Regions from separate parts of the Achromobacter sp. EG18 genome, predicted to be linked through region 2. Evidence: predicted binding sites of a transcription regulator. Region 2 holds the regulator's gene; the other holds the start of a gene.
The links. The regulator LexA, encoded in region 2, represses DNA repair genes until DNA is damaged. The targets are predictions, from matches to a motif close to ACTGTATNNNNATACAGT.
Positions count from the first base shown of each region.

Region 1: a site for LexA is predicted at 2,436-2,453, ahead of AC6CR5_RS28065 (PA0069 family radical SAM protein). Genes of this name have one in related genera too.

Region 1 covers NZ_CM186213.1:6,104,850-6,109,268, reverse strand. Annotated here, with positions in the region: gene AC6CR5_RS28075 (EamA family transporter) at 1-413, shown strand, start outside; gene AC6CR5_RS28070 (hypothetical protein) at 494-943, opposite strand; gene AC6CR5_RS28065 (PA0069 family radical SAM protein) at 1,013-2,428, opposite strand; gene AC6CR5_RS28060 (sulfate adenylyltransferase subunit 1) at 2,641-3,939, opposite strand; gene cysD (sulfate adenylyltransferase subunit CysD) at 3,983-4,419, opposite strand, start outside.
Region 2 covers NZ_CM186213.1:2,023,661-2,028,079, reverse strand. Annotated here, with positions in the region: gene lon (endopeptidase La) at 1-1,184, shown strand, start outside; gene lexA (transcriptional repressor LexA) at 1,295-1,945, opposite strand; gene AC6CR5_RS09185 (amino acid aminotransferase) at 2,101-3,300, opposite strand; gene uvrB (excinuclease ABC subunit UvrB) at 3,471-4,419, shown strand, end outside.

The sequences.
Region 1 (4,419 bases), 2.3 Mb from region 2:
TGCGCTGGGGCATGGTGATCGGCCTGTTCATTGCCGCCTATACCGTGGTGGATGCCTATGGCGTAAAGGTGCTGCTGATCAGCCCGGTGCTGTTCGACTGGTTCACCTGTGTCACCCGCACCGCCATGATGACGCCGCACATGCTGAACCGCCGGGCCCAGGCCTGGGAATCGATGCGCGGCCATTGGCGCCTGGCCCTGGCGGTGGGATTGCTGTCACCGCTGGGGTACATCCTGGTGCTCTACGCGCTGCGCAATGGCGCACCGCTGAGCCTGGTGGCGCCGGCCCGCGAAATGTCGATGATGCTGGGCACCTTGGCCGGAATGTTCCTGCTGCGGGAAAAGGTCGGCCCCGGCAGGCTTGCAGGCTGTCTGTCGATCCTGGCGGGCGTGATACTGCTTGGCTCGACCTGAGCCTTCGCCGGCCCCGTGGCGGGCCGGCGGCGAAGGTATCGCCCTGCGCCCGGGTGCCGGCCCGGGCGGCGGCGAGTCCTTCAGAAGCCGCCGGCCACGCCCAGCCACATGAGGGCGGGAATCATCGCGCCCCAGGCCAACACCAGCACCACGTCCAGCACCATGCTCTTCACGCTGACCTGATCCGACACCGGCTCGACCGTGGCATTGCCCAGGCTGCGCTCGCGCGGGCCACGGACGACGGACGCGCCAGCTTCGGCGGCCGGGGGGAACGGCCATTTGCCAGGCAGGGCGCGCTCACGCTTGCGTGGCTCGGTCTCGACGGGCGCCGTCGCGGCAGTGCCGACAGGCAACGCCAGATCCACCGTCGCCGCGCCAGCCGCCCGGCCCGTCGCCGCGCCGGACCAAGGCGTGGCCAGCCCCGAAAAACGGGCGCCAAGGGCCCTGACGCGTTGAGCGGCACGGCGCAGCGGCGTGAGGGAAACGGCGGCGAGATCATCCGGCAGGACGGAAAGTTGAGCGGTGTTCATGGGGAACTCCTTTAACGCGATCAAGAACCGCGGCACGACGCCACGGCGGCAACCCGGGCAAGCCGCGGGTCAGTCGAACAACGACAGCTGGCCGGCGACCATGGCGCGCAACTGGCGCGCACCGCGCCCGTAGGCGCCGGCCGCCGGCGCGGCACTGGCAAAAGGGACCCCTGAAGACGCTTTCGCGCCAGCCGGGGATGGAAAAACGGGGATATCAGCCATATTGGCGCCCGGGCCGAACAAGGCGGCGGATGCGCCAACCGGCGCAGGCGGCTGGAAGCGGTCGCAGTCGAGCGCCAGGCGATGGCGGTTCAGGCCCAGCTTGCGGGTGGCCACGGCAAAGCGCTGGCGCAGCAGGTCGGCCCAGATGCCGGTGCCGCGCATGCGCGAACCGAAGTTGGGATCGTTGCGGCGGCCGTTGCGCAGGTCTTCGATGCGGTGCAGCACGCGCTGGGCGCGGTCGGGGTAATGGGCGTTGAGCCAGTCCTCGAACAGGGTTTTGACTTCCCAGGGCAGGCGGATGACGGTGTAGCTGGCGTAGTGCGCGCCCGCCGCCTTCGATTCCTGCAGGATGTGTTCCATGGCGTCATCGTTGATGAACGGGATCACGGGCGCCACCAGCACGCCGACCGGCACCCCGGCGGCGGTGAGGTTGCGCACGGCCTCCAGGCGGCGCCAGGGGGCCGCGGCGCGCGGCTCCAGCGTGCGGGCCATGCCGGCGTCGAGCGTGGTGATGCTCATGTAGACGACCACCAGGTTCTGTTCGGCCAACGCCGCCAGGAGGTCGAGGTCGCGCGCCACCAGGGCGTTCTTGGTGACGATGGTGACTGGGTGGCGGGTTTCGAGCATCAGCTCGAGCATGCCGCGCGTCAGGCGCCAGTCGCGCTCGATGGGCTGGTAGGCGTCGGTGGCCGACCCGATGTTGATGGGCGACGGCTTGTAACCCGGGCGGCTGATTTCCGCCCGCAGCGCCTCTACCGCGTTGGCCTTGGCCACCAGCCGCGTCTCGAAGTCGAGGCCGGGGGAGTAGCCCAGGTAGGAATGGGTCGGGCGGGCATAGCAATAGACGCAGCCATGCTCGCAGCCACGGTAGGGATTGACGGCGACGTCGAAGGGGATATCGGGCGAATCGTTGCGCGACAGGATCTTGCGAGCCTCTTCGGCCGTGACGGTGGTCTTGGGCGCGGCGGGTGCCCGGCGGTCGTCGGGCAGGATGGGGATGACGGCGGCCGCAGGCGTAACGGCGGCATCGGCCTGGTCTACCAGGCCGAGCGTGTCGGACGCGCCATCGGGAGAATTATTGGGGACAGCGTCGACGAAATCTACCGGGAGGCCCGAAGCGGACCAGCCATCGTCGACCTGCACGCGGTCATCTTTCTGGAAGCGATGCCGAACATTAGTAACCGCACCCCGACCGCGCAAGGCGGCGGGGGCGGCAGCCGGGGACCCAGAACCGGCGGGAAAAGAATGATCGGTGCGTGCCATGAAAACTACTGTACAAAAACACAGTGGTTTTGACAAGCACCAAAAGCCTTTCCGTAAGACAGCCCCACTTTACCGCAAGACGAAGACGGCGTCCGGAGAATTCGATTTCATCTTGCGATATCGCCCGGAAACCCGCGCCAGCTTTGGGTTTGGAATAAAAACAACACCATAGAAACAAGCTCGGCCGAGGCGTTTCCGCCCCGGCTTGCGGTTTACCGCAGCATGCCCGCCGCCGCGGTCTGATGCGTGGCTTCGTCGATCAGGATGAATGCCCCGGTGGCGGGTACATCCGCATATCGATCGATCGCCAACGACTCGCGCGTGGTGAACGTGACGCGGCCGATGTCGTTCATGCGCAGCGTGCCTTCGGTGTTCTCCACTTCCTGCAATTCATGGATGTCGCGATGCGTGAGCACCGCGCGGATCTTCGCCGACGTCAGGCGCGTACCGTGCTTGAGCAAATACTTGCGCGCCGGGTTGAGCGCCTGCGCGTCGAGCCAGCACAGCTCGGCCTCGAACTCGCGCGCCACCTGCGCCGGCGCCGATGCATGCACGATCACGTCGCCACGCGACACGTCGACATCGCGGTCGAGCACCAGCGTGACCGAATCGCCCGCCACCGCTTCATCCAGCGCGCGATCGAACAGCCGCACCTCCTGCACGCGCGCGGTCACGCCCGACGGCTGCACCGCGATCTCGTCACCCGGACGCAGCACGCCGCTGGCAATGCGGCCCGCGTAGCCGCGGAAATCATCCTTGAGGCTGCCGTCGTGGCGCGCCACCCATTGCACCGGAAAGCGCAGCGGCCCGGCGCGGCCATCGGCCGCCAGATCGAGCGATTCCAGCAGCGTCAGCAGCGGCTGGCCCGTGTACCAGGGCGTCTTGTCCGACAACGTCACCACGTTGTCGCCGTTCAGCGCCGACAACGGCAGCGCGTCGAAGTGCGCGATGCCGAGCTTGCCCGCCAGGTCGGCGTAGGCATCGCGGATGCGGTCGAACACGGCGGGGTCCCAGTCCACCAGGTCCATCTTGTTGACCGCCACCACGATGTGGCGGATGCCGAGCAGGCGCGCAATGGTGCTATGGCGCTTGGTCTGCGGCAGCAGCTTGCCGTCGGCCGCGCGCGTGGCGTCGATCAGGATCACCGCCACGTCGGCGGTGGACGCGCCGGTGACCATGTTGCGGGTGTACTGCTCGTGGCCGGGCGCGTCGGCGATGATGAACTTGCGCGCCGGCGTCGAGAAATAGCGGTAGGCCACGTCGATCGTGATGCCCTGCTCACGCTCGGCTTCCAGGCCGTCGGTCAGCAGCGAAAAATCGATGGCGCCCTCGGCCACGCGCTTGTACTTGGCGCGCGAGATGGCGTCGAGCTGGTCGGCGAACACGCCCTTGCTGTCATACAGCAGGCGGCCGATCAGCGTTGATTTGCCGTCGTCGACCGACCCCGCGGTGATCAGGCGCAGCACGCCCGTGTCGGCGCCGGAAAGAAAAGAATCGTTTACTGCGTTCATATGCGTCCCCTGTGGGCCGGGCTGGCGCCGGCCGCTCATGCAATCAGAAATAGCCTTCCTTCTTGCGGCGCTCCATCGAGGCCTCGGAAGTCTGGTCATCCATGCGCGTGGCGCCGCGCTCGGTGATGTCGGTGACCGCGGTCTCGGCGATGATGGCGGCGGTATCGGCCGCCTCCGAGGCCACCGGGCAGGTGCAGGAAATGTCGCCCACCGTGCGGAAACGCACCGACAGGCGCTCGACCGTATCGCCGTCCTGCGGCGGCGTCAGGCGCGTCACCGGCACCAACAGGCCCTTGCGCCGCACCACCTCGCGCTGGTGGCTGAAGTAGATCGACGGCAGCGCCAGCCGTTCGCGCTGGATGTACTGCCAGACGTCCAGCTCGGTCCAGTTGGAGATCGGAAATACCCGCATGTTCTCGCCGCGGTGCACCTTGGTGTTGAACAGGTTCCACAGTTCCGGGCGCTGGGCCTTGGGGTCCC
Region 2 (4,419 bases):
TGCTCGATGAAATCGACAAGCTGGGCATGGATTTCCGCGGCGATCCCTCGTCGGCGCTGCTCGAAGTGCTGGACCCGGAACAGAACCACACGTTCCAGGACCACTACATCGAAGTCGACTTCGACCTGTCGGACGTCATGTTCGTGGCCACCAGCAACACGTTGAACATTCCGCCGGCCCTGCTGGACCGGATGGAAGTGATCCGCCTGTCCGGCTACACCGAGGAAGAAAAGATCCACATCGCCCGCGACCATCTGCTGCCCAAGCTGATGAAGAACAACGGCGTCAAGGATACCGAGCTGACCGTCGACGACAGCGCGCTGCGCGACATCGTGCGCTACTACACCCGCGAAGCCGGTGTGCGTGCGCTTGAGCGCGAAGTGGGCAAGATCTGCCGCAAGGTGATCAAGCAGCTGCTGACCCAGAGCGACCGCGCCAAGGCCGAAGGCAAGACCTTCGAACTCAAGCCGGTCAACGTCACGGGCGAGAACCTCAGCGACTACCTCGGCGTGCGCCGCTACACCTTCGGCATGGCCGAAAAGGAAAACCAGATCGGTCAGGTGACCGGCCTGGCCTGGACGGAAGTCGGTGGCGACCTGCTCACGATCGAAGTGGCGGACATGCCCGGCAAGGGCGTGATCCAACGCACCGGTTCGCTGGGCGACGTGATGAAGGAATCGGTCGAGGCGGCCCGCACCGTGGTGCGCTCGCGGGCGCGTCGCCTGGGCTTTGCCGACAGCGTGTTCGAGAAGCACGACATGCACGTGCACGTGCCGGAAGGCGCGACGCCCAAGGACGGTCCGTCCGCCGGTATCGCGATCACCACGGCCATGGTGTCGGCGCTGTCGCGCATCCCGGTGCGCGCCGACGTTGCCATGACCGGCGAGATCACGCTGCGTGGCGAAGTCCTGCCGATCGGCGGCCTGAAGGAAAAGCTGCTGGCCGCCCACCGCGGTGGCATCAAGACGGTCTTGATCCCGGAAGAAAACGTCAAGGATTTGGCGGAGATCCCGGACAACGTCAAGAACCATCTCGAGATCGTGCCGGTCCGCTGGATCGACAAGGTGTTGGAGCTGGCCCTGGAACGCCTGCCGGAGCCGCTGGCTGAAGACGAAGCGGTCAAGGAACCGCTGGTCGCCAAGCCGGCCGAACCGGGTTCCACGGATCCCGTGCTCAAGCACTGATGTCCGGCCCACGGCGCCCCGCAAGGGGCGCCGTCAAAAATAAACCCCGCTTGCGCGGGGTTTGTTTTTTGGCGCGGCCGTCGGGCGGGCCCCTGGTCGGGGCGGAAGGATCAGTGCAGCGCGTGCGGACGGATCAGCCCGACGGCAATGCCTTCCAGCGCGAATTCCTGGTCGGCTTCGACCACGATGACGTTGAAGTCGGGATTCTCAGGCAGCAGTTCGATGCGGCCGTTCTGGCGCTGCAGGCGCTTGACGGTGACGTCGTCGCCCAGCCGGGCCACCACGATCTGGCCGTTGCGGGCCTCGGACGCCTTCTTGACGGCCAGCAGGTCGCCTTCGAGGATGCCTGCGTCGCGCATGCTCATGCCGCGCACCTTGAGCAGGTAGTCCGGCGCCTGGGCGAACAGGCTGGAATCGACGCCGATCTCGCGTTCGACGTGTTCGGTGGCCAGGATAGGGCTGCCGGCCGCCACGCGGCCCACCAGCGGCAGCAGCAGCTGCGCCAGGCCGGGCAGTGGCAACGGCGCCTGGGACGGCGTGGGGGAGTTGTCCTTCAGGCGGATGCCGCGCGAGGCGCCGGCCGTGAGTTCGATGGCGCCCTTGCGGGCCAGGGCCTTCAGATGGTCTTCGGCCGCGTTGGGCGAGCGGAATCCCAGGGCCTGGGCGATTTCGGCGCGGGTGGGCGGAAAGCCGGTGCGCGCGACGGTCTGCCGGATGAGGTCCAGGATTTGCTGTTGACGATCAGTGAGTTTGCTGGCCATGGCGATGATCCGTTGGGTGTCGGACTGTACATATATACAGCGGCATTCTGGGGGACATAACGCAAAAAAGCAAGCGTTGATCGGGCGTGGTTTTGTGACAGGCAATGAAAACGGGACCCGAAGGTCCCGTTTGGGGGTGACGCTGGCGCTGAGTCTTAGAGCACCGCGGCGATGCCCTTGGCCACCTGGTCGATGTTGCCGCTGTTGAGCGCGGCCACGCAGATGCGGCCGCTGGAGACGGCATAGACGCCGTGCTCTTCGCGCAGGCGGTCGACCTGGGCCGAGGTCAGGCCCGAGTACGAGAACATGCCGCGCTGCTGCAGCACGAAGCTGAAGTCCTGCTTGCCGCCGTGTTCCTTGATCTTCTCGACCAGCTGCTTGCGCATCAGGCGGATGCGGTCGCGCATGGCGCCGAGTTCCTCTTCCCACATGGCGAACAGCTCGGGCGAGTTCAGCACCGTGGAGACGATCGTGCCACCGTGGGTGGGCGGGTTGGAGTAGTTGGTGCGGATGACGCGCTTGAGCTGGCTCAGCACGCGGGTGGCTTCGTCCTTGCTGCCGGCCACGACGGTCAGGGCGCCGACGCGCTCGCCGTACAGCGAGAACGACTTCGAGAACGACGAGCTGATGAACATGGTCAGGTCGAGGTCGGCGAACAGGCGCACGACCGCGGCGTCTTCATGCAGGCCTTCGCCGAAACCCTGGTAGGCGATGTCCAGGAACGGCACCAGCTTGTTTTCCTTGACGACCGCGGCGATCTGCTTCCATTGGTCGAAGGTGGGATCGACACCGGTGGGGTTGTGGCAGCAGGCGTGCAGCACGACCACGGTGTTGGCCGGCGCGGCCTTCAGGGCGGCCAGCATGCCGTCGAAGTTCAGGCCGCGGGTGGCCGCGTCGTAGTAGGCGTAGGTGCCGACTTCGAAACCGGCGCGCTCGAACAGCGCGCGGTGGTTTTCCCAGCTGGGGTCGCTGATCAGGACCTTCGAGGTCGGCAGCAGCTGGCGCAGGAAGTCGGCGCCGATCTTGAGCGCGCCGGTGCCGCCCAGGGCCTGGGTGGTCAGGACGCGGCCGGCGGCGGCCAGCGGGGAATCCTTGCCGATCAGCAGGGCTTGCGCGCCCTGGTTGTAGCCGGCGATGCCTTCGATCGGCAGGTAGCCGCGGGCGGCGGCGGCCTCGATGCGGGCGATTTCCGCCTTGCGCACGGCGCCCAGCAGGGGAATCCGGCCCTGGTCGTCGTAGTACACGCCCACGCCCAGATTGACTTTACCGGGGCGGGTGTCCGCGTTGTATTGTTCGTTCAGGCCAAGAATGGGGTCGCGCGGCGCGAGTTCGACGGAATCGAAAAGGGTGCTCATGGGACTCTGCTGAGGGTGAGTGGACGCAGTCGGAAGTGCTGTGGATAATGGGGGGTTTACCCTGGGAACAGTCTAGCATGCCTAAGAGCGCAATAGACCCGAACGCGGCGGGTGCCGCAGCCGTTGGCGCGGTCACCGACGGGGCGACCGATGGGCCCTCTGGCGCTGCCGTGGCGGCTCCGGAGGCCGGCCCGGGGTATGTCGATTTCCCGGACAGCCCATTCCACCTGTATCAACCCTATCCGCCTGCCGGCGACCAGCCGGGCGCAATAGAGGGACTGATCCAGGGCGTGCAGGACGGCCTGATGTACCAGACCCTGCTGGGCGTGACCGGTTCGGGCAAGACCTACACCATGGCCAACGTCATCGCCCAGCTCGGGCGGCCGGCGCTGGTGCTGGCGCCCAACAAGACGCTGGCGGCGCAGCTGTACGCCGAAATGCGCGAGTTCTTTCCCAAGAACGCCGTGGAGTACTTCGTTTCGTACTACGACTACTACCAGCCCGAGGCCTACGTGCCGACGCGCGACCTGTTCATCGAGAAGGATTCGTCCATCAATGAACACATCGAGCAGATGCGGCTGTCGGCCACCAAGAGCCTGCTGGAACGGCGCGACACCATCATCGTGGGCACCGTGTCGTGCATCTACGGTATCGGCAACCCCGGCGACTACCACGCGATGGTGCTGATCCTGCGCGCCGGCGACCAGATTTCGCGGCGCGAGATCCTGGCGCGGCTGGTGGCCATGCAGTACACCCGCAACGACGCCGAGTTCACCCGCGGCGTGTTCCGGGTGCGCGGCGAAACCATCGACATCTTCCCCGCGGAAAGCGCCGAGCTGGCGCTGCGCCTGACGCTGTTCGACGACGAAATCGAAAGCCTCGAACTGTTCGATCCGCTGACCGGCCGTATTCGCCAGAAGCTGCCGCGCTTCACCGTCTACCCGGGTTCGCACTACGTGACGCCGCGCGACACCGTGCTGCGCGCCATCGAGACCATCAAGGAAGAGCTGCGCGAGCGCACCAAGCGCTTCGTCGATGACGGCCACCTGGTGGAAGCCCAGCGCCTGGAGCAGCGCACCCGCTTCGACCTGGAAATGCTGCAGGAACTGGGGTTCTGCA